DNA from 3 places in the Pseudomonas sp. FBCC-B1565 genome. Region 2 is predicted to be linked to each of the others. Evidence: riboswitches for the same ligand, from Rfam matches in the RefSeq annotation. Region 2 holds a riboswitch; each other region holds the start of a gene.

Region 1 (10,376 bases), 1.1 Mb from region 2:
GCTTGGGGTCTGTTGCATTGTGCGCCCGGCGTCACGGGTATAAACTTTGCAAACTTTACACAGAGGCCACTAACGGTTCGTTTGGAGCCGTTCAGTCAGCATGAAACCGATTCAGCTGCCCTTGGGTGTGCGTCTGCGTGACGACGCCACCTTCATCAACTACTACCCAGGCGCCAATGCCGCTGCACTCGGCTATGTCGAGCGGCTCTGCGAAGCCGACGCCGGGTGGACCGAAAGCCTGATCTACCTGTGGGGCAAGCACGGCGTAGGGCGTACCCACCTGTTGCAGGCCGCGTGCCTGCGGTTCGAGCAGATGGGCGAACCGGCGGTGTACCTGCCGTTGGCCGAGTTGATGGACCGCGGTATCGGCATCTTCGACCATCTTGAGCAATACGAACTGGTGTGCCTGGACGATCTGCAAGCGATCGCCGGCAAAGCGGAATGGGAAGAAGCGCTGTTTCACCTGTTCAACCGCTTGCGTGACAGCGGTCGGCGCCTGTTGATTGCCGCGTCGACTTCGCCCCGCGAGTTGCCGATCAAGCTGGCCGACCTCAAGTCGCGCATGACCCTGGCGCTGATCTTCCAGATGCGCCCGCTGTCCGACGAAGACAAATTGCGTGCCCTGCAACTGCGCGCATCCCGTCGCGGCCTGCACCTCACCGACGAGGTCGGGCACTTTATCCTTACTCGAGGCACCCGCAGCATGAGCGCATTGTTCGATCTGCTCGAACAGCTCGATCAGGCCTCCTTGCAGGCCCAGCGCAAGCTGACCATCCCCTTCCTCAAAGAAACCCTCGGCTGGTAGCTAGCCCGCTGTTTTCGCGGCTTTCGGCAAATTACAGGCGCCAGAAAACCTGCGTTTGAGCCGGTTTGGCCACGCAAAAGGCAGGTACAGGGTGTTAAGGGCTTAGATGTCATAGTCCAAACAAGAAGTCACATAGACCACGATTGAATTTGCAAATCGATGTGATAGAAGGCATAGTCTCGACTTCTTTACATATCAGCCACGGTCGTGCCCATGCTAAATCGCTTCGCACCCCTCGTGCCCCTCGCACTCGTTACCCTGTTGTTTGGTTGCGCCTCCCACCCACAGCAGGTGGCAGATCAGCAAAAACCACAGGTTCAAAATCAGGCAAAATTCGTTGCTGCTCAATCTGCCTCTGTTTATGAGGAAGAAGTTGCAACGGAAAAGGAACTGGCCGACTTCGCCGGCAACAAGCCTTACCAGCTTCCAGTCCTGGCCGACAGCATCCTCGAACGCGGCATGTCCCTGATCGGTACCCGTTACCGTTTCGGTGGTACCTCTGAAGCCGGTTTCGACTGCAGCGGTTTCATCGGCTATCTGTTTCGCGAAGAAGCCGGCATGAACCTGCCGCGCTCCACCCGTGAAATGATCAACGTGAATGCACCGTTGGTCGCACGCAACAACCTCAAGCCCGGTGATCTGCTTTTCTTCAGTACGGCAGGCCGTGGTCGTGTCAGCCACGCCGGTATCTACTTGGGCGATAACCAGTTTATCCACTCCAGCAGCCGCCGCAGTGGTGGTGTCCGGGTCGATAACCTGGGTGACAGCTACTGGAGCAAAACCTTCATCGAAGCCAAGCGTGCACTCGCCATGGCCCCGACGACGGTTACCGCTAGCAAGTAAACTTAAAGTGATACTTGAAGTTTGACGTGTAAGCGCTAGAATCCCTGGATATTGTTGTAATCCGTTCGCGCGAGCTTTGCTTGCGCGTTCTGGTTTTCAGCGTTCGGCAGCGAAAGCCGCATCCAGACCAGGATTGTTCTGCACATGTCGACCTCGGCCCGCCTTATTCTCATTGTCTGCGCCGCGCTCCTCAGCGCCTGCGCAAGCCGCACACCGCCGCCCGCTCCCGTAGCGGTGAAGCCCAAGCCGGTGTTCAACTATTCCACCCAGAATTTCTCGCCTGCGGCCGAAGACGTACTCTTCCGGGCGCTGGGCCTGGTCGGCACGCCTTATCGTTGGGGTGGCAATACGCCGGACTCCGGGTTTGATTGCAGTGGCCTGATCGGGTTTGTCTTCCGCGATGCCGCCGGGATTTCCCTGCCGCGTACCACCCGCGAGCTGATCGTAATGCGCGCGCAGGACGTCAGCGAGCAGAACCTGCAGACCGGTGACCTGCTGTTCTTCGCCACCGGTGGCGGTTCCCAGGTCAGCCACGCCGGGATCTACGTGGGTGAAGGGCGCTTTGTCCATGCGCCACAAACCGGCGGTACGGTGAAGCTGGATACACTGTCCAAGGCCTATTGGCAGAATGCCTACCTGAGTGCCAAGCGCGTGTTGCCGGGCAACCTGGCACGTAATCCTTAGCGCCAGACACGAATCAAAATGTGGGAGGGGGCTTGCCCCCTCCCACAATTGTTTTGTGTCGACTTCAAGTTGCTTTAATTGACGCTCCACCCCCAACCTACTACCCTTCGCCGCTTGTTCCAGGTGCTCTGTGACCCACGGGTCGACGGAGTGAAACAGGGAAGCCGGTGAGTGAGCGCACTTCTACACAGTGCCGCCGCGATTCCGGCGCTGCCCCCGCAACGGTAAATGAGTCAAGACGCTGCTTTTTGCCACTGTATCGCCTGCGATATGGGAAGGCGCAGCGTTGGCCTGCCTTCAACCCGCACACCACTCATGAGCCCGGAGACCGGCCTGCAACATCCAACAGCATCACGGTGGGCGATGCTTGGCTGTCTGTTGTTCTTTTTTTCCTGCCCGCCGTTTTTGTCCAGCCCCAACGGAGAGCTGCCATGACCGATTCCCCCGACCGCGACGAACGCCACCTGGCGCGCATGCTGCGCAAAAAAGCCGTGATCGACGAGCGCATCGCCAACTCCCCCAACGAATGCGGCCTGCTGCTGGTGCTGACCGGCAATGGCAAAGGCAAGAGTAGCTCCGCGTTCGGCATGTTGGCCCGAGCCATGGGCCATGGCATGCAGTGTGGTGTGGTGCAGTTCATCAAGGGGCGTAACAGCACCGGTGAAGAACTGTTCTTCCGCCGCTTCCCCGAGCAAGTGCGTTTCCATGTGATGGGCGAAGGTTTCACCTGGGAAACCCAGGACCGCCAGCGCGACATCGCCGCCGCCGAAGCCGCCTGGGCGGTCTCCCGCGAATTGCTGCAAGACCCCTCCATCGGCCTGGTGGTGCTGGACGAGCTGAACATCGCGCTCAAGCACGGCTACCTTGACCTGGACCAGGTCCTCAGCGACCTGCAAGCCCGTCCACCGATGCAGCACGTGGTGGTCACCGGCCGTGGCGCCAAACCCGAGTTGATCGAAATGGGCGACACCGTCACCGAGATGGGCATGCTCAAGCACGCGTTCCAGGCCGGTATCAAGGCACAGAAGGGCGTCGAACTTTGAATCAGCCCCGTCATTGCCCTGCCGTATTGATCGCCGCTCCGGCGTCCGGCCAGGGCAAAACCACCGTCACCGCCGCGCTTGCCCGTTTGCATCGCAACCTGGGGCGCAAGGTGCGCGTGTTCAAATGCGGCCCGGACTTCCTCGACCCAATGATTCACGAGCGCGCCAGCGGTGCGCCGGTGTATCAGTTGGATATGTGGATGGTGGGCGAGCAGGAAAGTCGCCGTTTGCTCTGGGAAGCGGCGGGGGAGGCAGACCTGATCCTGATCGAAGGCGTGATGGGCCTGTTCGACGGCACACCGTCCAGCGCCGATCTGGCGCGGCACTTCGGCGTGCCGGTGCTGGGGGTGATCGACGGCACGGCCATGGCGCAGACCTTCGGTGCGTTGGCATTGGGCCTGGCGCGCTATCAGCCGGACTTGCCATTCGCTGGCGTACTGGCCAACCGGGTCGGCACCCTGCGTCATGCGCAACTGCTCGAAGGCAGCCTCACCGAGGGCCTGCGCTGGTATGGCGCGTTGTCACGCGAGACCGGTATCGAACTGCCCAGTCGCCACCTCGGCCTGGTGCAGGCCAGCGAACTGAATGACCTGGATGTGCGCCTGGACGCTGCCGCCCAAGCCCTGGGCAGCAGTTGCGAAGTCGCCTTGCCGCCACCGGTGACATTTGCTGCGCCGCAAGTGATCGAGGCCGAACCCTTGCTCAACGGCGTGCGCATTGCCGTGGCCCGCGATGAGGCCTTCGCTTTTACCTACGGTGCAAGTCTCGACCTGCTGCGCGCGATGGGCGCTGAGCTGGTGTTCTTCTCGCCGATTCACGATAGCCAGTTGCCCGACGCCGACAGCCTCTACCTGCCCGGCGGCTACCCGGAATTGCACCACCAGGCGCTGTCGGAAAATACCCCGATGCTCGACGCCATTCGCGCTCACCACGCGGCCGGCAAACCCTTGCTTGCCGAATGCGGCGGCATGCTCTACCTGCTGGACTCGCTGACCGATGTCGACGGCGTCCGCGCCGAACTGCTTGGCCTGCTCCAGGGCGACGCGGTGATGCAAAAGAAACTGGCGGCCCTGGCCCTGCAAAGCGTCGAATTGCCGGAAGGCACCCTGCGTGGCCATACCTATCACCATTCCCTGACCACCACTGAATGGCAGCCGATCGCCCGTGGCCTGAGCCCCAACGGCGGGCGCGGTGCCGAGGCGGTATACCGGCAGGGGCGGATGACGGCGTCCTACGTACATTTCTATTTCCCATCCAATCCCCAGGCGGTGGCCGCATTGTTTGCGCCCGATTCAGCACTATGACTGACAACGCCTTCCCCGAGGCCGACCGCCAGGCTGTCTACCGTGCCATCGCCGAACGCCGCGACATGCGCCACTTCAGCGGCGGTACGGTCGCCCCGCAATTGCTCCACCGCCTGCTCCAGGCCGCACACCAGGCGCCCAGCGTCGGCCTGATGCAGCCCTGGCGCTTTGTCCGCATCAGCGACCGCCAACTGCGTGGGCAGATTCAACAATTGGTGGAAGAAGAACGCGTACGCACTGCCGAAGCCCTGGGCGAGCGCTCCGATGAGTTCATGAAGCTCAAGGTCGAAGGCATTCACGACTGCGCCGAAGTGCTGGTGGCGGCGTTGATGGACGATCGCGAGCGGCACATCTTCGGGCGTCGCACCCTGCCGGAAATGGACATGGCGTCATTGTCCTGTGCTATCCAGAATTTGTGGCTGGCGGCGCGGGTCGAAGGCCTGGGCATGGGCTGGGTCTCGTTGTTCGAACCGCAGGCGCTGGCCGATCTGCTGGGTTTGCCGCCCGGCGCGAAACCCCTGGCCGTGCTGTGCCTGGGACCAGTGGCCGAGTTCTACCCGGCACCGATGTTGCAGCTCGAAGGCTGGACCGAACCACGGCCGTTGAGTGACATGTTGTATGAGAATGCGTGGGGAGTGAGTCAATGAGTGTGGCCTTGCTGTGTGTCGCTGCAGTCGCGCTGGATGCGCTGCTGGGCGAACCCAGGCGCTGGCATCCGCTGGTGGCGTTCGGCAATTTCGCCGGGCGCATCGAGCAGCGTTTCAATACCGGTGGCCGTGGCTGGCGCAGCCATGGCGTGACCGCGTGGTTTATCGCCGTGGTGCCGCTGACGCTGCTGGCCACGGCCTTGTCGTGGGCGCCGTACATCGGCTGGGTGCTGGAGATCCTGGCGTTGTACTGCGCCCTCGGCATGCGCAGCCTCGGCGAGCATGTGATTCCGGTGGCCCAGGCGCTGCGCAGTGATGACCTGGAGGAGGCGCGCAACCGCGTGAGCTACCTGGTCAGCCGCCAGACCAGCGAGCTGGACCGCACCGAAGTTGCCCGTGCCGCTACCGAATCGGTGCTGGAGAACGGCAGCGATGCTGTGTTCGCTGCGATTTTCTGGTTTGTGGTGGCCGGTGTGCCGGGCGTGGTGCTTTACCGCCTGAGCAACACCCTCGACGCCATGTGGGGTTATCGCAACGAGCGCTTTGAGCGCTTCGGTTGGGCGGCGGCAAAAATCGACGACGTGCTGAACTACATTCCCGCACGCCTGGTGGCGTTGACCTACGCGCTGCTGGGCAAGACGCGCCTGGCGCTTAAATGCTGGCGGATCCAAGGCCCGACCTGGGACAGCCCCAACGCCGGTCCGGTCATGGCCGCTGGTGCGGGCGCCCTGGGCGTGGAGTTGGGCGGTGCCGCGATCTATCACGGTGAAGTGCACCATCGTCCGCAACTGGGCGAAGGCCCGGCGGCGGATGCCGATTCCATCGACCGGGGCTGGCAACTGGTGCAGCGCGGCGTATGGTTGTGGCTGCTGATCCTATGCGCGGGGGCGCAATTCTATGCTTGAGCACGGTGGCCGGTTGCGCAAGGCCGCGATTCAATACGGGATAGCCGAAGCCGACTGGCTCGACCTGTCCAGCGGCCTCGCGCCCTGGCCTTGGCCGATCCCCGAGATCCCGTTGCGCGCGTGGGCGCGCCTGCCGGAAACCGACGACGGCCTGGAGCAGGCCGCCAGCGAATACTATGGCGCTGCGCATCTGTTGCCGGTGCCGGGTTCCCAGGCGGCGATCCAGTTGCTGCCGCGGCTGCGTCGCGCGGGCAAGGTCGGCGTGCTGTCGCCGTGCTATGCCGAACACGCCGAAGCCTGGCGCCGTGCCGGTTACGTGGTGCGCGAAGTGCAGGAGCAGGAAGTCGACTTCTTCCTGGATGGCCTCGACGTACTAGTGGTGGTCAACCCCAATAATCCGACCGGCCTGAGCCTGAGCCCGCAACGCTTGCTGGATTGGCACTCGCGGCTGGCCCAGCGCGGCGGCTGGTTGGTGGTGGACGAAGCCTTCATGGACGTGACCCCGCAACTGAGCCTGGCCAGCCAGGCGCATCAGGTCGGTTTGATCGTGCTGCGCTCGTTCGGCAAATTCTTCGGCCTGGCCGGCGTGCGCCTGGGTTTTGTGTTGGCCGAGCGCAAGTTGCTCAAGTTGCTCGCCGAGCAGGTCGGCCCCTGGGCGGTCAGCGGGCCGACGCGGGTGCTGGGCCAAGTGTGCCTGCGCGACACGGCCGGGCATGCGCTGCAACGCACGCGTTGTGTCGAGGCGGGCCAGCGTTTGTTCGCGTTGCTGGAGCGCCACGGTTTTCCACCCCACGGTGGCTGCGCGCTGTTCCAATGGCGGATCACGCCCCACGCTGAGCGTTTGCACGAATTCATGGCCCAGCGCGGCATTCTGCTGCGCCTGTTCGTCCACGACAGCAGCCTGCGTTTCGGCCTGCCCGACACCGAGGCCGACTGGCAGCGCCTCGACGAAGCCCTGGCCGCCTATAAGGACGCAACATGAGTACGCTGATGGTGCAGGGCACCACCTCCGATGCCGGCAAGAGCACGCTGGTGACCGCATTGTGCCGCTGGCTGGTACGCCAGGGCGTGGCCGTGGTGCCGTTCAAACCGCAGAACATGGCGCTCAACAGCGCCGTGACCGCCGAAGGTGGCGAGATCGGCCGCGCCCAGGCAGTACAGGCCCAGGCCGCCAATCTGGCACCCCATACCGACATGAACCCGGTGCTGCTCAAGCCCAACAGCGACACCGGCTCCCAAGTGATCATCCACGGCCGTGCCGTGACCACCATGAACGCCGTGGCCTATCACGACTACAAAGCCATCGCGATGCAGGCGGTGCTGGCCTCCCATGCGCGGTTGAGCCAGGCCTATCCCGTGGTCATGGTGGAAGGCGCTGGCTCCCCGGCGGAAATCAACCTGCGTGCCAATGACATCGCCAATATGGGCTTCGCCGAGGCGGTGGATTGCCCGGTGTTGCTGATCGCCGATATCAATCGCGGTGGGGTATTCGCCCATCTGGTTGGCACCCTGGAGCTGCTGTCACCCACGGAACAGGCGCGGGTCAAGGGCTTCATCATCAACCGTTTTCGCGGTGACATCGCGCTGTTGCAGCCGGGCCTGGACTGGTTGGAAGCGCGCACCGGCAAACCGGTGGTGGGCGTGTTGCCCTACGTGATGGACCTGCACCTCGAAGCGGAGGACGGTATCGACCAACGCCAGATCGACAAGGCGGCCCAGGTGCTCAAGGTGGTGGTGCCGGTGTTGCCGCGCATCAGCAACCACACGGATTTCGACCCGCTGCGCCTGCACCCCCAGGTGGATTTGCAATTCATTGGTCCGGGCCAGTCGATCCCGGCCGCCGACCTGATCATCCTGCCCGGCTCGAAAAGTGTGCGCAGCGACCTGGCCTATCTGCGTGCCAACGGTTGGGACACCGCCGTGGCGCGTCACTTGCGCTATGGCGGCAAGGTGCTCGGCATTTGTGGCGGCTTGCAGATGCTCGGCGAGCAAGTGCACGACCCGTTGGGCCTGGAAGGGCTTGCCGGTTCCAGTGATGGCCTGGGGCTGCTGGCGTTCAGCACCACGCTGGAAGAAGAGAAGCAATTGCGCAATGTGCGCGGGCGTTTGTTGTTGGAGAATGCCGAGGTCAGCGGTTATGAGATCCATGCGGGCGTGACCTGCGGCGATGCTTTGTCGAATGCCGCCGTGCTGCTGGATGATGGCCGCAGCGATGGCGCACAAAGTGCCGATGGGCAAATTCTTGGCACCTACTTGCATGGCTTGTTTGAAAGCCCGGCCGCGTGCAGCGCCCTGTTGCGCTGGGCCGGTTTGCAGGACGTGCAGGAAGTGGATTACCACGCCCTGCGCGAGCGCGATATCGAGCGCCTGGCGGACTTGGTGGAGAACCACTTGGATACTGAGTTGTTACGCAAACTATGTGGGATTTGACAGTGAGCGAATGCGCTGAGTATTCAACTGCTGCACTGCAACCCAAAGGTGGGAGGGGGCTTGCCCCCGATGGCGGTGTGTCAGTAGCCAATGGGCTGACTGGCGCCACGCCATCGGGAGCAAGCTCCCTCCCACAGGGAACCGTGCCAGCTTCGAGGGTCCCACTGGCCAAACGAGGTGTTATGTCATGCTCCAACTGATCCTCGGTGGCGCCCGTTCCGGCAAAAGCCGCCTCGCCGAAAAGCTAGCAACTGACAGCGGTTTGCCCGTCACGTACATCGCCACCAGCCAACCTTTGGATGGCGAGATGAACGAGCGCGTCGCCCTGCATCGCCAGCGTCGCCCCAACCATTGGGGGCTGATCGAAGAACCCGTCGAACTGGCGCGTGTACTGCGTGAAAACGCAGCAACCGAGCGCTGTCTGCTGGTGGATTGCCTGACCTTGTGGCTCACCAATCTGCTGATGCTTGAGGACTCGGATCGTCTGGCCGCCGAGCGCGATCAACTGCTGGAAACCCTGGCCGCGCTGCCGGGTGAAATCATTTTTGTCAGCAACGAGACCGGTCTGGGTGTCGTGCCGCTGGGCGAATTGACTCGCCGCTATGTGGATGAAGCCGGTTGGCTGCATCAAGCCTTGGCCGAGCGGTGTCAGCGTGTTGTCCTGACCGTCGCCGGCCTGCCCCTGACTTTGAAAGGTACTGCGTTATGACTGACACCTGGTGGCTCAACCCGTGCAAGGCGATTGACACTCAAGCGTACGAACATGCCCTGGCACGCCAGCAGCAACTGACCAAACCGGCCGGCTCCCTCGGCCAGTTGGAAGCGCTGGCGGTGCAAATGGCCGGCTTGCAGGGCCAGGTCAAACCGTCGGTGGACTCGCTGTGGATCGCCATCTTCGCCGGTGACCATGGCGTAGTTGCCGAAGGCGTGTCGGCGTTTCCCCAGGAAGTCACCGGGCAGATGCTGCACAACTTCGTCAGCGGTGGCGCGGCCATCAGCGTATTGGCGCGGCAGTTGGACGCCCAGTTGGAAGTGGTCGACCTCGGCACGGTGACCCCGTCCCTGGACCTTCCCGGTGTGCGGCACCTGAATATCGGCGCGGGCACCGCCAACTTCGTCAACGGCCCGGCCATGACCCAGGCACAGGGGCAACTCGCCCTGCAAGTCGGTCGTGACAGTGCGCGGCGTGCGTTGGCAGGTGGTGCACAGCTGTTTATCGGCGGCGAGATGGGCATCGGCAACACCACCGCCGCCAGTGCGCTGGCGTGTGCCTTGCTCGACTGCCAGGTCAGTGACCTGACGGGGCCGGGCACCGGCTTGAATGCCCAGGGCGTAAGCCACAAAGTGGCCGTGATCGAACGCGCACTGGCGGTGCATGCCGCTCAGCGCGGTGATGCCTTGCAGACCCTGTTCAATCTCGGCGGCTTCGAGATTGCAGCGCTGGTGGGGGCATACCTCGCCTGTGCTCAGGAGGGCATTGTGGTGCTGGTGGATGGGTTCATCTGCACCGTCGCTGCGCTGGTCGCCACGCGCCTGAACCCTGCGTGCCGTGAGTGGCTGGTGTTCGGTCATTGCGGCGCCGAGCCTGGCCATCGTCATGTGCTGCAACACCTCGACGCGCAGCCACTGCTGGAACTGGGCCTGCGCCTGGGCGAAGGCAGTGGTGCTGCGTTGGCGGTTCCGTTGTTGCGCCTGGCCTGTGCATTGCACGGGCA
Region 2 (10,376 bases):
CCCGGACCACGATCTGTACATCACCGATGCACGTTATCGCGGCCAGGCCACGCCGCTGCTGGCCATGCCGGGGCAGAACGATGACGTGGGCAGCGTGCTCAGCCTGTGGCTGGCCTACCGCGATAAACGCAACGAATACGAAGCCCTGCGCCGTGACAGCTACGCTGACCTGCCGCCGCCAAGCTGGTCGAGCCTGTGGGCGGGCAATGACAATGCCTTGCTGAGCATTTTCCGTCACTTCGACAGCGCATCGGTCAGCAAAGGCCTGATCGGTGAAGTGCCGCAGACGATGTGGCTGTTCGACTATCCACTGCTGGAGCGCACCTATTACCAACTGGCGGTGAACTTTGATGTGTTCGGCAATGTGTCGCACCAGGCCCAGACCCGGCTGTACTTCGACCTGATTCGCAATGGTGCCGAGCAGAACTTCCTGCGATTGATGCCGGCCGATTCGCGCGATGATTTCCTCGACGATTGGTACCAGAACAGCGGCAAGCTCAAGCTGTGGCTGGATTACGAGGCCATTGATGACGACAAACCCACCGGCCTGCACCTGAACGAAAAGGATCCGAAGCGCGACTTTGCCAACCAGTTGCTCACCCGTTACGGCGATTTGAATGCCAGCCCGGACCCGATCAACCGTTGCAGCGGCGCCTATTGCTCCCGCGATGGGATCGACCCGGCCTTGCAGGATGCGGAGCAGGCACTGAGCCGCCTGACCTCACGCCCAGCTGCCGGGCTCAAGGTGATTGATCAATTGCCTGAAGCGACGATGCTGCGGGTTGAAACCGCCAGTGGCAAGCGTGTGGTCTATAGCCTGCTGCGCAATCGTGCTCACAGTAATGTCGCGTTTCTGCTGGGCGAGGCTTATCGCTATCAGCCGGGGCTGGACACGGTGACCATCTATCCGGGTGTGCTGAGCAGCTACCCGAATTTCATGTTCAACATACCGGCCCAGCAAGTGCCTGAGTTCGTGGCGGAAATGGAGCAGGCCAAGGATGCCAAGGGTTTCGAGAAGATTGTGGATCGGTGGGGGGTGCGGCGCAGTCATCCGCTGTTCTGGCAGTATTTCCATGATTTGTCGCAGTACATTCGTGAGACTACGCCGGTGGAAGAGGGCGTATTGGACATGAACCGCTATGAGAACCTATAACTAATGGCAGTGATCCAGTCATCTCTCTGAGCGGGTGCTGAAGCGGTCGGATATCTATCTTGCGGGATTGCAAAGGAAGCTCCGACTATGTTGATTTCAGTGCAGGCGCTAAGAGCGTTGGCTGCGTGGGTGGTGGTTGGACATCACTTCATTCAGGTGTTTTTCAACTTTGAAGTGGATACGCCTATGGCGTATCTGTTCGCCGACAAAGGCGCCGTTGGTGTAGACGTGTTCTTTGTGATCAGCGGCCTGGTGATTTTCCTGGCGACCGCCGACAAGGCACTGACCCCCTGGCGTTTCATCCTCATGCGTTTGGCAAGGATCACGCCAGCGTACTGGTTCTATACCCTGCTCATGGCTTTGTTGCTGTTGGCTGTGCCGTCGCTGTTTGCAGAAACCCACCTCGAGACGAGTCATCTGCTTCTGTCGCTGCTGTTCATTCCTGCTCAGAACCCAGGGGGGTTTGGCGTCTATCCGCTGGTGGACGTCGGGTGGACCCTGAATTTCGAGATGCTGTTCTATCTACTGTTCGCCTTTGCCTTGCTAGTGCGGCGGTCATATCGGTTATGGGTAGTGGCAGCGCTGCTGTACTTGGCGTGTTACCTCATCACGCCGGCCTTGAATTGGGCCGACGGCTTTTACCGGAATGACATCGTCTTCGAATTCCTGATGGGCATCATGATCGGCATGCTCTACTGCTGCGGGGCGTGCCGGACCCCACCATGGCTGCCGGTGCTGGGTATCGTGGTGGCCTCAGCGGCGATTTATCACGGGGCGGATTTGCCTCGTGCGCTGGAGTGGGGAGTGCCCAGCGCGGTATTGGTCATCAGTTTTGTGGCGTTGGAACCATACTTTCACGGATCACGATTGTTGAAGCTGCTGGGTGACTGCTCTTACTCGGTGTATTTGCTCCACACGATGGTGCTGTGCGTCGGGCGATGGTTCGCTGAGCGCAACGGAATTGATCCCTATGCGATGTTGCCCGTTTGCCTCGTGATGACAGCAGTGTGTGCATTTTTCAGCTACCAATGGCTGGAGAAAAGCACCTATCTCTGGCTTAAGCGTTGGTTTGGCATGGAGGATCCGGCAATCCTTTCCCGACAAAAATACTAGGACTTTGTACCTGCGTAATATTTTGGCGTAAACTGCCGGCAAGCCTGTGAGGAGTTTCCATGACTGCCATAACCATTACCGACGCCGCCCACGATTACCTGGCCGACCTGCTGTCCAAGCAGAACACCCCGGGTATCGGTATACGCGTCTTTATCACCCAGCCCGGCACCCAGTATGCCGAGACTTGCATTGCCTACTGCAAGCCCGGCGAAGAGAAGCCTGAAGACACCGCCCTGGGGCTGAAAAGCTTCACCGCGTACATCGACGCCTTCAGCGAAGCCTTCCTGGATGACGCCGTGGTCGATTACGCCACCGATCGCATGGGCGGCCAATTGACCATCAAGGCGCCGAACGCCAAGGTGCCGAACGTCAACGCCGACAGCCCGGTCAACGAGCGTATCAACTACTACCTGCAGACCGAGATCAACCCGGGTCTGGCCAGCCACGGCGGCCAGGTCAGCCTGATCGACGTGGTTGAAGACGGCATCGCCGTGCTCAAGTTCGGTGGCGGCTGCCAGGGTTGTGGCCAGGCGGACGTGACCTTGCGTGAGGGCATCGAGCGCACCCTGCTCGAGCGTATTCCGGAGCTCAAGGGCGTACGTGACGTGACCGACCATACGCAGAAAGAAAACGCCTACTACTGAGTAAGGCGTTCACTGCGGACAAAAAAACGGCGCCCCGTGAGCGCCGTTTTTTATGCTTTAGATTCAATAGGTTGCGCTATCTATCTAATGTTGAGTGTTCATTGCGAAAGCTGGATTGTCAGATTTCTATTAATAAATTTACTCAATAAAATCAGTGGCTTGTGTCTGTTTTGTGATGTTGAATGTCAAGGTCGATAAAGATGCGCATGCCCCGCCCGATACAACGATGACTCACTGAAACTGTCACTCGCCAACACCCGACCCACCACAATCAGCGCCGTGCGCCGGAACCCTTTGGCGACCACTTTCCCGACAATGTCACTGAGAGTGCCGACCGCCCAATCCTGATCCGGCCACGTCGCCCGGTGCACCACGGCAATCGGACAGTCCGCCCCATAGTGCGGCAGCAGTTCGGCGACGATCTTGTCCAGGTGGTTGACCCCCAGATGAATCGCCATGGTGGTGCCATGTCGCGCCAGGCTGTCGAAATCCTCACCGGCCGGCATGCTGGTTTTATCCGCGTAGCGGGTCAGGATCACGCTTTGGGCGATGTCGGGCAGGGTCAGCTCGGTTTCCAGCAACGCCGCACACGCGGCCACCGCCGTGACGCCAGGAATGATCTGGAATGGGATACCCAATTCGCGCAAATGGCGGATCTGTTCGCCAATCGCGCCATACAGGCTGGGGTCGCCGGAATGCACGCGCGCCACATCCTGGCCCTTGGCATGGGCGGCCTTGATCAGGTCGATGATCTGTTCCAAGTGCAGTTGCGCACTGTTGACCAGCGTTTCTGCCTGATGACCTTCCAGTACCGCCGCCGGCACCAGCGAGCCGGCATAGATGATCACCGGGCAACTGCGGATCAGCCGCTGGCCCTTGACGGTGATCAATTCCGGGTCGCCGGGGCCTGCGCCGATGAAGTAGACGGTCATGGGAAATCCTGATGAAAAACGGGTGAGCATGAAATCTGCTCATGATCGGAAGCGGCGATTATCGGGTTTTCAGCCGGCGCACGCCAATGCAAAGGTGGCCTGGGCGGTTTTCTGGCGGGTGATCAGCAGGCGCGCAGGGGCGTTGGCGAGGTGTTCGGCCAGGGCCAGGGCGGCGCTTTCGGCGATGCCGTAACAGCCGGTGTGGGCAAAAGCCACGTTCGATTGATGGCTCAGCCGGTCTGCATAAATCGCTAGTTGCTCAGCGTTGAAACACTGCAACGGCAGGTTCAGCAAAGCGGCCAAGGCCAGCAGCCCGGGTTCTTCCTGTTTGTGATCGATGCTGGCCAGCGCGCTGACGCGGTGGCGCTCGATACCGCCCTCGATGAGGGCGGCGTCAAACAGGGCCAGCAGGGTGTGAACATCACAGCCCCGCTGGCAGCCCATGCCGACTACCAGTTTCACGCCGAGTATTGATCGTCACAGTTGCGGCGGAACAGCCAGGCGCTGATCAGGCCCAAGGCCAGCCAGAACGCCACGTTGGTCAGCTGCGAAGCAATCTTGAACTGCGCTTCCAGTGCTTCCGGGGCCAGCATCGAATGCACTTCCGGTTGTGGCGCGCCGATCACGTGCGGCACCACCAGGATTGCCGCGCCCAGCGCCTTGAGCAGCCAGTTGCGACCGAACACGATCAGTGCGATACCGGCAGCGGTAGACGCGGCAGTACCGATCCACCAGATCTGCCGTTGTGCCAGGTCAGCGGCGGCGGTGCCCGGAAGTTCGGGCGGCAGGCCCAGGGTCGGCGCCAATACAAAGGTCGCATAACCCGCCAGGCCCCAGAGCAGGCCTTGGGCGGTACGGGTCGGGGTACGCAGGGTGTACAGGCCGGCCAGCATCAGCGCGAAGCCAACGGCGACCACCAGGTTGCCACCCGTGGTGGACAGCACACGCTGCCAGCCGTCTTCCGGCTCCCAGGCTTCGGCGTCATGGGTATGTGCAGCCGCACCTTCGGCGTGCTCGTGTATCTCGGTCGCTGCCGGGGCCTTTTCAAAGGTCTCCGCCTGCAGGATCAGCGGGGCGACCCAGAAGCTTTGCAGCAAGGTCAGCAGCAGGGCAGCCAGAAGGCCGGTGAAACCTGCGGTTTGCGCAATACGCTTGATCATGTCGGCAGGTCTCAGTGGCACGGGAACGCGGCGCTGTGGCGGGTATCGTGGGCAGCGTTGTGTACTGCCTCGATGTGCGAGAAACCGGCGAAGTACACCAGGCACGCACCGAGGATCGACGCACCGATGGCGGCGGTCAGGCGTTGGCTCAGGGTAGAGGTGCTGCTGGCGGAGTGCGAAGTGCTGCTGATGATCGACATGGCGCGTCCCTTTCAGGTGTCAGGGTGAAACGAGCGCATGAAAACCCCGCGAGCCAGGCACGCAGGGTTCTGAACAGCGCCCGCCCACCGCGGGTTTGTTATCTGATTTTTTCGGGCCGGTCTCCGGGCTTGCGAGGGGCTCAATGCCTGAAAACGTCGCCTTCCCATGCCGCCTGGCACAGTGGATATGACGTTTCGCTCGCTTACCGTTGCGGGGGCAGCACCGGACTGTCATGTGTGTGCATGAGTCACCGGTTTCCCGTTTCACCCTTTGCAGGGCACCCGAAACAAGATGTGTAGGAGAGCATGGGGGTGGGAGGGGAGTCAATTGGGGATGTGTTTTCTGGGGGCATATCCGTTGCTGCGGTAACGGCGGCTTAGGGTTCCGCCCTTACGGCGGCCCACGGAATCAAGCCTGCGTTCGGCCAGCGTGTTTGACGGGGCGACCCCAGATCAAAAGCAAGAGCGCGGCGTCCTTAGAGCCGACCGGATTGTATGGCCGGTACTCGGTCAAAGTGTGGGAGGGGGCTTGCCCCCGATGGCAGTGGGTCAGTCACTGATGAGTTGGCTGACACACCGCCATCGGGGGCAAGCTGAACTGGTCAAGTAATCTTGGACACCGATTACGGTTCACGCCGCCAACCTTTCCTTCACGACCGGCGACCTGTAGTCGTTATAGCTGTGAGGCCTGCTGATGTTGTAGCGCGAGACATAGCGCTGCACATCTGCCCGCGCCTCATGCTCCAGTTTGTAGCCCGTTTCAGGCACCCACTCGGACTTCAAGCTACCAAAGAAACGCTCCATCGGGGCATTGTCCCAGCACTCGCCTTTACGGCTCATACTTTGCCTAAACCCATGCTTCACAAGCGCGTTTCGGAATTTATGACTGGTGTACTGGCAACCCTGGTCAGAATGAAACAACACATCCTGGGGATGGCCGCGCAGCTCAACCGCCATGCGTAGCGCTTCGCAGGTCAGGTTGGCATCAGAAATCATCGAGAACGACCAGCCTACGATCCTGCGAGCGTACAGATCCAGAATGGCGGCGAAGTACATCCACCGCTTGCCGACCTTGATGTAGGTCACGTCGCCACACCACACCTGATTAACCGCCGTCACATCAAATTTTCGCTTGAGCACGTGCGGCGCCACCAAGGCCTCCACGCCCGGCGACTTGTACTTATGGCGCCTGCGCTGACGACTAGCGATGCCAGCTTCGCGCATCAAACTGCGAGCCATATAACGTCCGATACGATGCCCTTTGGCTTGTAGCTCCTTGGACAAAGTACGTGCGCCGGCTGACTCTCTGGACGCCTTGTGGTGCCTGACCAGCGCGGCTTTGAGCTTGTCCCGTTCAGGATTTGCTCTGCCTTGGCGCTGGCGCCAGGCGTAGAAGCTACTGCGGTTGACCCCAAACGCCTGGCAACACCTTTTAACGCCGTACTGCTCGTCCAGCTCATTGATCAGCGTGAATGATCCTTGGCGTCCAAAAGCAGGAGAGCACTGGCCTTTTTTAGGATTTCGATATCCAGGTCTTTCTCTCTGAGCAGAGCTTTGAGTCTCTGGATTTCTCGTTGATCAGCGGTAATCGCCTTGGCCCCCACCGGAGTCGAGCCCAAGCGTTCTTTTTGCACTTGATCAACCCAGCGGCGCAGGGCTGTGGGGCCGATATCCAGGCTGGCACAGACTTCGGTAACCGGCTGACCTTCATCCAACACCATGCTGGCAGCCTTGAGCTTGAACTCACTCGAATAAGATTTACGCATATCCAAACACCTCAGATTTGGGCGCTATCATAGCGCCCGATTGAAGTGTCCAAAATCATTAGGCCAGTTCAAGCCCCCTCCCACAGTTTGATCTTCATGTATCAGTTGAAGGGTGGTTTGCTCTGGCTCTGGCTCTGGCTCTGGCTCTGGCTCTGGCTCTGGCTCTGGCTCTGGCTCTGGCTTTTGATCTGCTTTTGATTTTGATCTTAGGCGGCCCCCCCAAATCACTGTCGGATTACGGGCACACCGAGCCTAGGCGAGGTGCCGAGTGTTGGGGCAAGAGCGTTTTGCTTACTTTTGACTGGGCCGGCATTCCGGCTTTTCAAAAGTAAGCCGCTGTAAGAGCGGAACCAATATCAGCCGTTACCGCAGCAACGGATATGTACACAAGCCAACCCAACCCAACCCCATCATTGACCATCCCCCAAGCACTGCGTAGCCTTGCACCCTCGAGGTTCTTCGGCCCAGGCCGAAGCTAAGAAGGGAACGCGGTCCAAGCCGCGGCTGCCCCCGCAACTGTAAAGGGTCCAGCTGACTGCCACGCCACTGCCGACAAGGCGGGAAGGCGCAGCCAGCGCCGGTCGCAAGACCTGTAAGCCCCAAGCCAGGAGACCTGCCTCGCAACCGATTTTCTACTTCAACCGGGCGGGGTGATCCGGTGACGAAATCCGCTGCTGCGCACCGTCGCAGCGCCAATCGTCCCATATGCCCGCCCCCAAGGGCATCCGATGAAAACACTGGCCAAACTCCCCGTCACCATCGTCACTGGCTTCCTCGGCTCGGGCAAGACCACCTTGCTGCGCCATATGCTCGACAACGCCCAGGGCCGTCGCATCGCGGTGATCGTCAATGAATTCGGCGAGCTGGGCATTGACGGTGAAATCCTCAAGCAGTGCTCCATCGGCTGCACCGAGGAAGAAGCCAACGGTCGTGTCTACGAATTGGCCAATGGCTGCCTGTGCTGCACCGTGCAGGAAGAGTTCTTCCCGGTGATGCGCGAATTGGTCGCCCGTCGCGGCGATCTCGACCATATCCTCATTGAAACGTCCGGCCTGGCATTGCCCAAGCCGTTGGTACAAGCCTTCCAGTGGCCGGAAATCCGCAGCGCCTGCACCGTTGACGCTGTGATCACCGTGGTCGACAGCCCGGCTGTGGCCGCCGGTACCTTCGCCGCATTCCCGGACCAGGTGGACGCCCAGCGCAAGCTCGACCCCAACCTGGACCACGAATCGCCACTGCACGAGCTGTTCGCCGACCAACTGGCCAGTGCCGACCTGGTGATCCTTAACAAGACCGACCTGATCAGCGCCGAAGACCTGGCCCGCGTGCGCCTGGAAGTCGCCGAAGAGCTGCCGCCGGCGGTGAAGATCGTCGAAGCCAGCAGCGGTCGCTTGCCCCTGGATGTACTGATCGGCCTGGGCGCCGGTTCCGAAGAGCACATCGACGGCCGCCACAGCCACCACGATCACCACCACGAAGGTGAAGACGACCACGACCACGATGCCTTTGACTCGATCTCCATCGACTTGCCGCAAGCCGATGAAGCACTGCTGCTCGATGCCCTGACGCAACTGGTGGTGCAACACGGCATCCTGCGCGTCAAAGGTTTCGCCGCCATCCCGAACAAACCGATGCGCCTGCTGATCCAGGGTGTGGGCACGCGGTTCGACAAACACTTCGACCGTGCCTGGGGCGCTGAAGAAGCGCGCACCACGCGCCTGGTGCTGATCGGCCAGGAACTGGACGCGGCGGGCCTCGAAGCGCAACTGCGCGCCGCCCTCAGCGTCTGACCCATGCACCTGCTCAGGACCCAGCCCGGTGGTTTCGTCTCGGACGATAATATTGCCGACCTTGGCCAAAGCCCCGCTGACCTGGTGATCCTGTGCAGCGGCGATTCCAGCCTGGCGCTGCTGGCCGAAGCGGCCCAGCAGTTGCCCGACGACTACCCAAGCCTGCGCCTGGCCAACCCGATGCAGGTGCAGAACCATGCCTCGGTCGACCTGTACGTTGATGAAGTGCTGCGCCACGCCAAGGTCATCTTGATTTCGCTGCATGGCGGTATCGGTTACTGGCGCTACGGCATCGAGCGCCTGGTGGAACTGGCCGAACGCGGTGTGCAACTGATCCTGGTACCGGGGGATGATCGCCCGGACCCGGAACTCAGCGGGCTGAGCACCGTCGGTGCCGAAGAACGTGATCGGCTGTGGCACTTCCTGCGTCAGGGCGGCCTGGGCAATGCCCTGGATTTCTATCGCTGCCTGGCCAGCGCTTACCTGGGTCGCGACTATGCCTGGGGCGAGCCGCAAACCCTGCCACGCACGGCGATCTATCATCCGCAGCATGCCAACGCCCGCCTGAACGATTGGCAGGCAGACTGGAACGCCGACTGGCCGGTGGCGGCGGTGTTGTTCTACCGCTCCCATTTGCAGGCGGCCAATACCGGTTTTATCGATGTGTTTTGCCAGCGTCTGCAGGCGGCGGGCCTCAACCCGTTGCCCATGGCGGTGGCCAGTTTGAAAGAACCCGGCTGCCTGGCGGTGGTCGAGGACCTGCTGGATGAGGTCGGCGCGGCGGTGATCTTGAACACCACCGGCTTCGCCCAATCCAGCCCCGAAGCGCCGCACCTGCGCCCGTTTCGCCGCAATATCCCGGTGATCCAGGCCATTTGTGCCCAGGATAACCAGCCCGGCTGGGAGGCCAGCGAGCAGGGCCTTGGCCCCCGCGACCTGGCGATGCACATCGCGTTGCCGGAGTTGGACGGGCGCATCATCAGCCGACCGATCAGTTTCAAGGACCTGGCCTGGCGCAGTGAGCGCAGCCAGTCGGATGTGGTGTGCTACCGCGCCGCGCCCGAACGCATGGATTTTGTCGCTGAGCTGGCGCGGCGTTGGGTCGAATTGGCGCGAGTGCCGAATGCAGAGAAACGCATTGCGCTGATCCTCGCCAACTACCCGACCCGCGACGGTCGCATTGGCAACGGCGTGGGCCTGGATACACCGGCGGCGGCGCTGAATATCCTGCGTGCCCTGAAAACCGAAGGCTATCCGCTGCCGGACTTATTGCCCGACAGCGGCACGGCGTTGATCCATGAGTTGCTCGGCGGCGTCACCAATGACCTGGACAGCCTCGACCTACGCCCTTGCCATCAAAGCCTGGGCCTGGACGAGTACGAGACGATGTTCCAGCGCCTGCCCGAAGCCAATCGCCAGGCGGTGCTGGAACGCTGGGGCGCGCCGCAGAACGATCCGATGTGCCGCGACGGTCGCCTGATGATCGCCGGCCTGCGCCTGGGCTTGACGTTTGTCGGCATCCAGCCCGCGCGGGGTTACCAAGTGGACGCCAGCGCCGTGTACCACGACCCGGACCTGGTACCGCCCCACGCTTACCTGGCGTTCTACTTCTGGCTGC
Region 3 (10,376 bases), 780 kb from region 2:
TATTGCAGGCTGGCCAGGCGGCGCAGCAGTTCGCGCTGGTCGAGTTTGTCGCCGCGATCGACGTGCAGCACCATCTTCAAATAGGTTTCCGGGCTGCCCAGGCCGTAGATGCACGACACCGTGGTGACGATGATCGCGTCCTTGCGCTCCAGCAGCGCCTTGGTCGCCGACAGCCGCATCTGCTCGATGTGGTCGTTGATCGACGCATCCTTCTCGATAAAGGTGTCGGAGGACGGCACATAAGCTTCAGGCTGGTAGTAGTCGTAGTAGGAAACGAAGTACTCCACCGCGTTGTTCGGAAAGAACGCCTTGAACTCGCCATAGAGCTGCGCGGCCAGGGTCTTGTTCGGCGCCAGCACCAGGGTAGGACGATTGATTTGCGCGATCACGTTGGCGATGCTGAAGGTCTTGCCCGAACCGGTCACCCCGAGCAGCGTCTGGTGCGCCAGGCCGGCTTCGATGCCTTCGACCATCTGGCGAATGGCTTCCGGCTGATCGCCAGCGGGTTCAAAACGGGTGACGAGTTGGAAATCCGACATAACGTACCTCGTGTAGTCACCCCAGACTCGAAACCGCCAGGGACGAAATAGCTCAGCAACCCGCGAATGATCATCGCAGGTTGCAGGAAAAAACCATGATAGCTGTAGAAGTGGTGCCGAATGTGACGGGTTTCAAGACCATCGTCCTACGTGCCGTGCCGGATCAATGTTGCAATAAGACTAACGGTCAGCAAATAAACCGAAAAACTTGGCCGAAAAGCCATTTCGGCTGTCGCCCTCAGCAGTGATGGGCTCTATACTAGCTCCCCGTTTGTGCACCGCTCTAGTGCATTCGGCTGGAGCGCGACACGTCCCTCCTACCCCCCATAGAGCTGCCGCAAAAATGAGCCTGTTCTCCGCTGTCGAAATGGCACCACGCGATCCTATCCTGGGCCTCAACGAAGCATTCAACGCCGATACACGAACCACCAAGGTCAACCTTGGCGTGGGCGTTTACTGCAACGAGGAGGGGAAGATTCCACTCTTGCGTGCCGTTGCCGAAGCGGAAGCCATTCGCGTGGCACAACACGCCGCCCGTGGCTACCTGCCGATCGATGGCATCGCCGCCTACGACAAGGCTGTGCAAACCCTGCTGTTCGGCGCTGAATCGCCACTGCTGAACGCTGGCCGCGTCACCACCGTACAAGCGGTCGGCGGCACCGGCGCACTGAAAATCGGCGCTGACTTCCTCAAGCAACTGCTGCCCAACGCTGTCGTCGCCATCAGCGACCCGAGCTGGGAAAACCACCGCGCGCTGTTCGAAACCGCCGGTTTCCCGGTGCAGAACTACCGCTACTATGACGCCGCCACCCACGACGTGAACCGTGCCGGCCTGCTCGAAGACCTCAACGCCCTGCCGCCAAAGTCCATTGTGGTGCTGCACGCCTGCTGCCACAACCCGACCGGCGTCGACCTGAGCCCGGCCGACTGGCAGAACGTGCTGGACGTGGTCAAGGCCAAGAACCTGGTGCCGTTCCTCGACATGGCCTACCAGGGCTTTGGCGACGGCATCCACGAAGACGCCGCAGCGGTGCGCCTGTTCGCTGAATCGGGCCTGACCTTCTTTGTGTCCAGCTCGTTCTCCAAGTCGTTCTCCCTGTATGGCGAACGGGTGGGCGCACTGTCCATCGTCGGCGAGTCCAAGGAAGAAAGCGCGCGCATCCTGTCCCAGGTCAAGCGTGTGATCCGCACCAACTACTCCAACCCGCCCACCCACGGCGCGGCGATTGTTGCCGCAGTGCTGAACAGCCCTGAGCTGCGCGCCCAGTGGGAAGCCGAACTGGCCGAAATGCGCCTGCGCATCCGTGGCATGCGCGAGCAGATGGTCGCAACCCTGGCCAAGGCTGCTCCGGGCCACGACTTCAGCTTCGTCGGCCGCCAGCGCGGGATGTTCTCCTACTCTGGCCTGACCGTTGAGCAAGTTACCCGCCTGCGCAGCGAATTCGGCATCTACGCACTGGATACCGGTCGTATCTGTGTGGCGGCGTTGAACCAGTCGAACATTGATGCAGTCACAAAGGCAATCGTTCAGGTGCTGTAAACCTGTAGCCGTTGCACCAGAAGGGGAAGCCGATGGCTTCCCCTTTTTCGTCTCCAGCCCCTAGACTGAACCTCGACCGCCCCTTTGCTGTGAGTACCTTATGAGAAACGACGACCTGGACCTGCGTGCCGACCGCGACGAGCTGGACCACTTCCCCCCGCGTGCACCGCAAGCAAAGCGCCAGAAGAGCCTGGTACTGCAAGTGGCGCTCGGTGTATTCCTTGGCGGCCTGGCGCTGTGGCTGGTGCAGTTGGGCGCAACTGCAATCATGGCAAAACTGGCCATGGGCACCCTGCAATTCGGCGGCTGATACCAATCACAATCTAGGAAGCAACCAGATCGCGTTCCTCCAACAGCTTTACAAAGCTGTTGAGGCTCTGCGACACCGTCCCGCGCCGCCAGATCAGCCAGGTATTCAAAATCCGGAAGTTGTCCGTCAGCGGCCACACACTCACCGCCGCCGACCCCGGCATGCTCTCGAGCATGCTGCGCGGCATCAGCGCCAGCCCGGCGCCGGCACTGACGCAGGCGAGCATGCCGTGGTACGACTCAATCTCGAAGATCTTGCCCGGCACCGCGCCGTCCTGTGAGAACCAGCGCTCAAAATGGTGCCGATACGAGCAGTTGGAGCGGAAGGTGTAGATGTTCTCGCCATTCACATCCTGACCACGCTTGATCGGCGCATGATGCAGCGGCGCAATCACCACCATCTCTTCTTCAAACACCACCACCCCCTCCAGCGTGGCATGCAGCACCGGCCCATCGACAAACGCCGCCGCCAGCCGTCCCGATAACACCCCTTCGATCATCGTGCCCGACGGTCCGGTGCTCAGGTCCAGCTCGACCTTGGTGTGCTTCTGGTTGTACGCCGCGAGCAACGCCGGGATACGCACCGCCGCCGTGCTTTCCAGCGAACCGAGGGCAAACGCGCCCTGGGGTTCCTCCCCCGCCACGGTCGCGCGGGCTTCCTGCACCAGGTCGAGGATGCGCCGCGCATAGCCGAGGAAATTCCAGCCCGCCGGCGACAGGCGCAAGCGGCTTTTCTCGCGGATAAACAATTCCACGCCCAGGTCCTGCTCCAGCTGCTTGATACGCGTGGTCAGGTTCGACGGCACGCGGTGAATCAACTGCGCGGCGGCGCTGATGCTGCCTTGCTCGGCAACGGCCTTGAAGATTTCCAGCTGCACCAGGTCCAAGTCATTCTCCAATCGTGAATGTATTGCTTAATATTATTCAGTTTCCAGAAAAGAGCTAGCCCCGTAGGCTGAACCCAATCTCATCATTCAGCAGGACGGTGCCATGAACGCGACTACCCACGCCCTCTCGATCAACCCGGCCACCGGCGAAACGGTCGGCAGCTACCCGTATGAAACCGCGCAGCAACTGGACGCCGCCCTCGAGCGCGCCACCCTCGCCTTCCGCACCTGGCGCCGCCAGCCGGTCAGCCAGCGCGCCGAGTTGCTGCTGAGCCTGGCCAGCGCTCTGCGCGAACAAGCCGAAGACATGGCGCAGATGATCACCCTGGAAATGGGCAAACCCATCGCCCAGGCCCGTGCCGAAATCGAAAAGTGCGCGCAGCTCAGCGAGTGGTACGCCGCCCACGGCCCGGCCATGCTCGCCCCGGAACCGACCCTGGTGGACAACGGCAGCGCCCAGATCGAATACCGCCCGCTGGGCCCGATCTTCGCCGTGATGCCGTGGAACTTCCCGGTGTGGCAAGTCCTGCGTGGCGCCGTACCGACCATGCTGGCCGGCAACACCTACGTGCTCAAACACGCGCCGAATGTGATGGGCAGCGCTTACCTGATCCAACAGGCGTTCCGCAAAGCCGGTTTCGACGAAGGCCTGTTTGAAGTGGTCAACGTGACCAACGACGGTGTGTCCAAGGCCATCGCCGACCCACGCATCGCCGCCGTCACCCTCACCGGCAGCGTGCGCGCCGGTATCGCCATCGGCTCCCAGGCCGGCGCCGCGTTGAAAAAATGCGTGCTGGAACTGGGCGGCTCCGACCCGTTCATCGTGCTCAACGACGCCGACCTCGACGCCGCCGTGCAAGCCGCCCTGATCGGCCGTTTCCAGAACAGCGGCCAGGTCTGTGCCGCCGCCAAGCGCCTGATCATCGAGGAAGGCGTGGTGGAAGCCTTCACCGCCAAATTCCTCGAAGCCAGCCGCGCCATGGTGATGGGCGACCCGACTTCAGCCGCCACCTACATCGGCCCGATGGCCCGCTTCGACCTGCGCGACGAGTTGCACGGCCAGGTCCAGGCCACCCTGGAAGAAGGTGCGACCCTGCTGCTGGGCGGCCATAAAGTACCCGGTGCCGGCAATTACTATGCGCCGACCGTACTGGCCAACGTCACCGACCAGATGACCTCGTTCAAACAGGAACTGTTCGGCCCCGTGGCCTCGATCATCACCGCCCGCGACGCCGACCATGCGGTGGCCCTGGCGAATGACAGCGAGTTCGGCCTTACCGCGAGCATCTTCACCAGCGACCCGGCGAAGGCGCGGGACATCGCCAATCAGCTGGAAACCGGCGGCATCTTCGTCAATGCCTTCAGTGTTTCAGACCCACGGGTGGCGTTTGGTGGGATCAAGAAGAGTGGCTTCGGGCGTGAGTTGTCGCACTTCGGCGTACGGGAGTTCTGCAATGCCCAGACCGTGTGGCTGGATCGCAAATAAATCAGAGCAGCGCCTGACCTGTGGCTCACCACAGGCATGCGGTGGCCTGAAATTGTTTATGCACGAATATGCCGCCGCACACACTGCACCAACCCCTCCAGCGCCTGCGACTTCACTGGCGCGAGCACACAGACCGTGTGTTCGCGCTGGTCCTCCTTCACCGTCAGGGTGTAATGCACCTGGCCCGGGTTACCGGGCGCGGGTTCACTGCTTTGCGGCAGCTGAAAGAAGTCGCACGCCTCGACCAACTGCCGCAACTCCTGCTGGTCCTGCTCGGGCAGGCTGTCCAACTCAACTGTACGCGGCTTGGCCAGGCCCGGAAAAAAAGCAGGCCCGCCGTTTTCCTTCAGCGAAATTTGCATGGCTGTTCCTCACGTCAGACCGAAATACCGACCGCCTTCCAGCCCTCCTTGACCGCCTTCTGCTCATCCTTGTTCGCACCGTAGAGTCGACCGGCAACATCGTAGGTAATGCGCGCAAAGCGCAAAAACCCTGAGTTCGGTCGCAACCGCGCATCGCGCAATGCGTCGTACCAGATGCGCCCGGCACGCTCCCAGGCAAACCCGCCGATGTTTGTCGCCACCTGGTAGAACGCATGGTTGGGAATGCCGGAATTGATATGCACCCCGCCATTGTCCTCGTAGGTCTGCACAAAATCATCCATGTGCCCGGGCTGAGGGTCCTTGCCCAGCAGCTTGTCGTTAAACGCGGTGCCCGGGGCTTTCATCGAGCGCAGCGCGGTGCCTTTGATCTTTTTGGTAAACAGCCCTTTGCCGATCAGCCAATCGGCGTCCTCGGCCTTTTGCTTCAACGCATACTGCTTGATCAACGAACCGAACACGTCCGACAGCGACTCGTTCAACGCCCCGGACTGGTTGAAATACATCAGCTTGGCCTCATCCTCGGTGACACCGTGGGCCAGTTCATGGCCAATCACGTCGAGGGCTACCGTAAAGCGGTTGAACAGCTCGCCGTCCCCATCACCGAACACCATCTGGGTCGAGTTCCAGAACGCATTGTTGTAGTTCTGGCCAAAGTGCACGGTAGCGTCCAGGGCCATGCCGGCATCGTCGATGGAGTTGCGATCGAACACCTGGTCGAAAAAATCGAAAGTGGCGCCCAAGCCATAATAGGCCTCGTCCACCGCCGCGTCGCCACTGATGGGCTGGCCTTCGCCACGGATCAGTTTGCCCGGCAGGCTGTCGGTGCCCTCGGCGCTGTAGATCGAACGCCGTTTGTCGGCGCCCATCGCCAGCGCCAGGTGCGCCGGCCCCTTGGCAGGCACCGCGACCATGCGCAGTGAGCGGAACGTGCTGTCCTTGGCGCGGGTACGCAGCGCGACATCCCGTTGCGCTTTGTCACCGTTACGCGCGATCTGGTCGAGCATATACGGCGGAATCAGGCAGAAAATCGGGTTTCGGTAATGGCGATCACACATTGGCTGGCTCCTTGTTGGCGTGTGCTGAACGTCCGGGTGACCGTTTGAGGATAGCCCCCAGGGGTTGGTGCGCATGATCAATTGTCATTAACCTATGTTGCAGTCGTGTTTATCCAAGGAGGACTGACCGATGCCCGCACGTAAAACCAAAATCGACCTCGCCTACCGCCCCCGGCTCGCCGACCTGCGCCCGTTGATCGCGCCGAGCCCCACGCTGCTGGAGGCCAGGGCAGCGACACCCCGCGTCACCCCGGCCAAAGACTTGAAGGACCGGCGCGGTTACGCAGAAGACTTTCTCGGCAGCTTCGGAGTGCCCTGGCCCACGCTGGAAGAAGCGTTGGCGAGCGATGCCCAGAAGCGCCTGGACTACACGCACTTCTCCATCACGATGTCACGTGCCAAGCGCCTCGCGCTGTATGTGGGCGTGAACATCGATGGCGGGCAGCATGTGGACATCATCCGCAGCAACGACACCTGGGCCTACGATGGCCGCCTGCCGGTCGACGCCCAAGTCGGCGAAGCGCTGTATGCCAGCAACGGCCTCGACCGCGGCCACCTGGTGCGCCGCCAAGACCCCAATTGGGGCGATGTGGCGCAAACCGCCAACCTCGACACCTTCCACTTCACCAACTGCTCACCGCAGATGAGCGGGTTCAACCAGAAGACCTGGCTGGAACTCGAAGACTACATCCTCGACAACACCCAGCGCTGGAAAGCCCGGGCCACGGTGTTCAGCGGCCCGGTGTTCGCCGACGACGACCGCGTGTACCGGGGCGTGCAGATCCCCAAGGCGTTCTGGAAGGTGGTCGCCTACCTCAGCGATGACGGCAAACCTTCGGCCAGCGCCTACATGATCGATCAGAGCCGCGAACTGGGCCAGTTGGAGCTGGTGTTCGGCCAGCTGCGCACCTACCAGCGCAGTGTGATCCAGATCGAGCGCCTGACCGGCATCCGCTTCGGCAACCTGGCCGACTACGACGGCTTCAGCAACGAAGAACGCGCCACCGGCACGCGGATTGAAGCGCTGATCCAGGGGCCTGAAGACATTCGTCTTTGATCAACGCTTCACAGGTTGATCCGCGTTGACAACTGACACTCACCACGACGCGAGGCGAGCCGCTCTTGATCTGGCTGATACGATTCCATCAAGGGTGAACACTGCATCCGTGGCGAGCGCCGTACCCAGGCGAGTCAACGGGCTAGCCATCATTGCGCGTTGATGTAATGAAACTGTGCCTGCGTTTTCTCGACTGCCGCACGCACGGCGTCTTTCTGCGCCTCGGTGCCCGAGTAGTAAATCTGCATACCCTTCAAGTTTTGCCCTTCGACTGCTTTGCCGATCACCGCAACATCAACCGGCGTGCTGGCACCGATAATCAAAAAGAACACATCGCCCAAGCGTTTGGCATCGAGCAGCTCTGCCCTGAGGTGCGCGGCATTTTGCTCACCCGCCATGGAAATCGCCAGGGTATCGCCGAACATACCGCTTTTGGGGATGCTCATCGTATGCAGCCGGAGCTTGTCCGACCCCGCCGGCATCGACTTGACATAGGCGGAGGCGGCCTCATCAAGAATCTGCTGTTCAGATTTACCTTGGGTGGCACAACCGACGAGAGCGGCGGCGAGGGCGAGCGCGACGAATAATTTCACTGTCTATTCCTTGTGATAAAGCGATCCATTGGCTGCGCATCATAGGAGCCCCACCTTCAAAGAGCCACCGTTGGTTTCACGGCCTCCCGCTCGACCGCGTGATCGACTACCATACCGCGCCGGTTCCCAAACGGGACTAATAGGGAATCCGAGGCGCGGTACACCCGCGCCAATCGGAACTGCCCCCGCAACTGTAGGTGCTGAGCCTGCTCCTCGATGCCACTGGACCTCGTCCGGGAAGGCTGGAGCGTGGCGACGACGCATCAGTCAGGAGACCTGCCGGCCCAAGCTCAATCACTAACCGGCGGGGTGTCCGGGAAGGACATTCTTGCCTGTCGCGCCCCCCGGCGCCCGAGAGTGGATTTCCGAATGGCACGTACGCTTCACTCGGAGATCGCCCCATGCTGCCACGCGTTATCGCCCTGCTTACAGGTGTTGGCTTCTGTGCCCTGGCCCACGCCGCGCCCACTCACTACCCGCTGACCGTGGAAAACTGCGGCAGCCCGATCACCTTCCCGCAAGCCCCCGCCCGCAGCGTGACCATCGGCCAGGCGGCCACCGAGATGCTCTACGCCCTGGGCGTAGGCGATAAAGTGGTCGGCACTTCGCTGTGGTTCAACAGCGTGCTGCCGCAGTACAAGGCGCAGAACGACAACATCGAGCGCCTGGCCAACAACGAACCGAGCTTCGAAGCAGTGATCGCCAAACGCCCGCAGCTGGTGGCCGCCGAGCTGGAATGGGTGGTGGGGCCGCAAGGCGTGGTTGGCACCCGCGAGCAGTTCCATGAACTGAAGATTCCCACCTACCTGCTACCCTCCGACTGCGAAGGCAAGGACAACCTGGTGGGCGCCGACGGCACGCGGCTGGAGCCGTTTCGCATCGAGACCATCTATAAAAGCATCCGCCAATTGGCGCAGATCTTCGACGTACAGGAGCGCGGCCAGCAGTTGAATGACGAGCTCAAGGCGCGCCTGGCCAGATCCGTCGCCACCGTGCAGGGCAAAGGCCTCAAGCAGGCCAGCGCGCTGGTGTGGTTTTCCAGTGCCGAGATGGCCAGCGACCCGTACGTGGCTGGCCACAAGGGTATCCCCGAATTCATGCTGCAAACCCTCGGCCTCTCCAATGTGGTGCAGTCCGATGAAGAGTGGCCTGCCGTCGGTTGGGAAACCATCGCCAAGGCCAACCCGACGTTCCTGGTGATCGCGCGCATGGACCGCCGCCGCTACCCGGCCGACGACCATGAAAAGAAACTCGCCTTCCTGCGCAGCGACCCGGTCACGCGCAACATGGACGCGGTGAAAAACAACCGCATCATCATCCTCGACGCCTTGGCGTTGCAGGCTAGCATCCGCATGTTCGACGGCCTTGAACAACTGGCCACGGCCATCGACGGCTACGACCTGCCAAAATGATGCGCACCCTGCTCGCCCTGGCCCTGCTCCTGATTGCCGTGCTCGCCGGCGTGGCCATCGGCGAAACCGCCATCTCGCCGCAGGTGGTGCTCCAGGTACTCGCCAACAAACTGTGGGGCGCCGGCTACGTGCTCGACCCCATCGATGAAGGCGTGGTGTGGAACTACCGCCTCACCCGCGCCCTGGTCGCTGCGGCCTGCGGTGCCGGGCTGGCGACCTGCGGGGTGATCCTGCAATCGCTGTTGCGCAACCCGCTGGCCGATCCCTACCTGCTGGGCATCAGCGCCGGCGCTTCGACCGGTGCGGTGCTGGTGGCGTTGATGGGGGTGGGCGGCGGCTTGGTGTCGTTGTCGGCGGGCGCATTTGTCGGCGCGATGGCGGCGTTTGCCCTGGTAATCCTGTTGGCACGGGCCAGCGGTTCGGCCAGTGGCACCGGGCAGATCATCCTCGCCGGCATTGCCGGCTCGCAGCTGTTCAATGCGCTCACCGCGTTCCTGATCACCAAGTCGGCCAGTTCCGAACAGGCCCGCGGCATTATGTTCTGGCTGCTCGGCAACCTCAGCGGCGTGCGCTGGCCCTCGGTGTGGCTGGCGGTGCCGGTGGCAGTCGTCGGCTTGGCTGTGTGCCTGTGGCATCGGCGCGCGCTGGATGCGTTTACCTTTGGCAGCGACTCGGCGGCGTCCCTCGGCATCCCGGTGCGTCGCGTGCAGTTTGTGCTGGTGGGCTGCGCGGCGCTGGTGACGGCGGTGATGGTGTCGATTGTCGGCTCTATCGGCTTTGTCGGGCTGGTGATTCCCCACGCCGTGCGCCTGTTGCTTGGCACCGGGCATTCGCGGCTGTTGCCCGCCAGCGCGTTGGGTGGCGCGTTGTTTCTGATCGCGGCGGATGTGCTGTCGCGCACGCTGATCAAGGGCCAGGTGATTCCGGTCGGTGTGGTCACCGCGCTGGTCGGTGCGCCGGTGTTTGCGCTGATCCTGATTGGCCGGAGGAACGCGCGATGAGCGTATTGAGCTGCCGCGGGCTGGGCTTCAAGGTGCGCGAGGCCGAGTTGCTGCGGGATGTTCATCTGGACGTGCAGTTGGGTGAAACCCTCGGGATTGTCGGACCGAACGGCT

The links. A riboswitch is a leader RNA that binds a small molecule or an ion and turns the genes downstream of it on or off. The one in region 2 is predicted to bind cobalamin.
Positions count from the first base shown of each region.
Region 1: it holds a riboswitch for cobalamin, as region 2 does, so the genes downstream of both, cobO (cob(I)yrinic acid a,c-diamide adenosyltransferase) here and NL123_RS13740 (CbtB domain-containing protein) in region 2, are expected to answer to the same signal.
Region 3: it holds a riboswitch for cobalamin, as region 2 does, so the genes downstream of both, NL123_RS09895 (ABC transporter substrate-binding protein) here and NL123_RS13740 (CbtB domain-containing protein) in region 2, are expected to answer to the same signal.

Region 1 is NZ_CP101438.1:1,780,387-1,790,762, forward strand. It holds gene hda (DnaA regulatory inactivator Hda) at 101-805, shown strand; gene NL123_RS08505 (C40 family peptidase) at 1,019-1,648, shown strand; gene NL123_RS08510 (C40 family peptidase) at 1,793-2,332, shown strand; cobalamin riboswitch at 2,437-2,683, shown strand; gene cobO (cob(I)yrinic acid a,c-diamide adenosyltransferase) at 2,764-3,375, shown strand; gene NL123_RS08520 (cobyrinic acid a,c-diamide synthase CobB) at 3,372-4,679, shown strand; gene bluB (5,6-dimethylbenzimidazole synthase) at 4,676-5,326, shown strand; gene cbiB (adenosylcobinamide-phosphate synthase CbiB) at 5,323-6,231, shown strand; gene cobD (threonine-phosphate decarboxylase CobD) at 6,224-7,213, shown strand; gene NL123_RS08540 (cobyric acid synthase) at 7,210-8,661, shown strand; gene cobU (bifunctional adenosylcobinamide kinase/adenosylcobinamide-phosphate guanylyltransferase) at 8,849-9,370, shown strand; gene cobT (nicotinate-nucleotide--dimethylbenzimidazole phosphoribosyltransferase) at 9,367-10,376, shown strand, end outside.
Region 2 is NZ_CP101438.1:2,875,134-2,885,509, forward strand. It holds gene NL123_RS13710 (fatty acid cis/trans isomerase) at 1-1,153, shown strand, start outside; gene NL123_RS13715 (acyltransferase family protein) at 1,241-2,266, shown strand; gene nfuA (Fe-S biogenesis protein NfuA) at 2,326-2,910, shown strand; gene cobM (precorrin-4 C(11)-methyltransferase) at 3,096-3,842, opposite strand; gene NL123_RS13730 (cobalamin biosynthesis protein) at 3,912-4,304, opposite strand; gene NL123_RS13735 (CbtA family protein) at 4,301-5,002, opposite strand; gene NL123_RS13740 (CbtB domain-containing protein) at 5,014-5,202, opposite strand; cobalamin riboswitch at 5,300-5,503, opposite strand; gene NL123_RS13745 (IS3 family transposase) at 5,833-6,669, opposite strand; gene NL123_RS13750 (transposase) at 6,666-6,968, opposite strand; cobalamin riboswitch at 7,404-7,603, shown strand; gene cobW (cobalamin biosynthesis protein CobW) at 7,697-8,758, shown strand; gene cobN (cobaltochelatase subunit CobN) at 8,762-10,376, shown strand, end outside.
Region 3 is NZ_CP101438.1:2,091,918-2,102,293, reverse strand. It holds gene uvrB (excinuclease ABC subunit UvrB) at 1-539, opposite strand, end outside; gene NL123_RS09935 (amino acid aminotransferase) at 883-2,079, shown strand; gene NL123_RS09930 (hypothetical protein) at 2,180-2,389, shown strand; gene ptrR (putrescine utilization regulator PtrR) at 2,403-3,275, opposite strand; gene NL123_RS09920 (aldehyde dehydrogenase family protein) at 3,379-4,761, shown strand; gene NL123_RS09915 (protealysin inhibitor emfourin) at 4,818-5,123, opposite strand; gene NL123_RS09910 (M4 family metallopeptidase) at 5,138-6,199, opposite strand; gene NL123_RS09905 (DNA/RNA non-specific endonuclease) at 6,330-7,256, shown strand; gene NL123_RS09900 (hypothetical protein) at 7,406-7,849, opposite strand; cobalamin riboswitch at 7,953-8,147, shown strand; gene NL123_RS09895 (ABC transporter substrate-binding protein) at 8,251-9,261, shown strand; gene NL123_RS09890 (FecCD family ABC transporter permease) at 9,258-10,262, shown strand; gene NL123_RS09885 (ABC transporter ATP-binding protein) at 10,259-10,376, shown strand, end outside.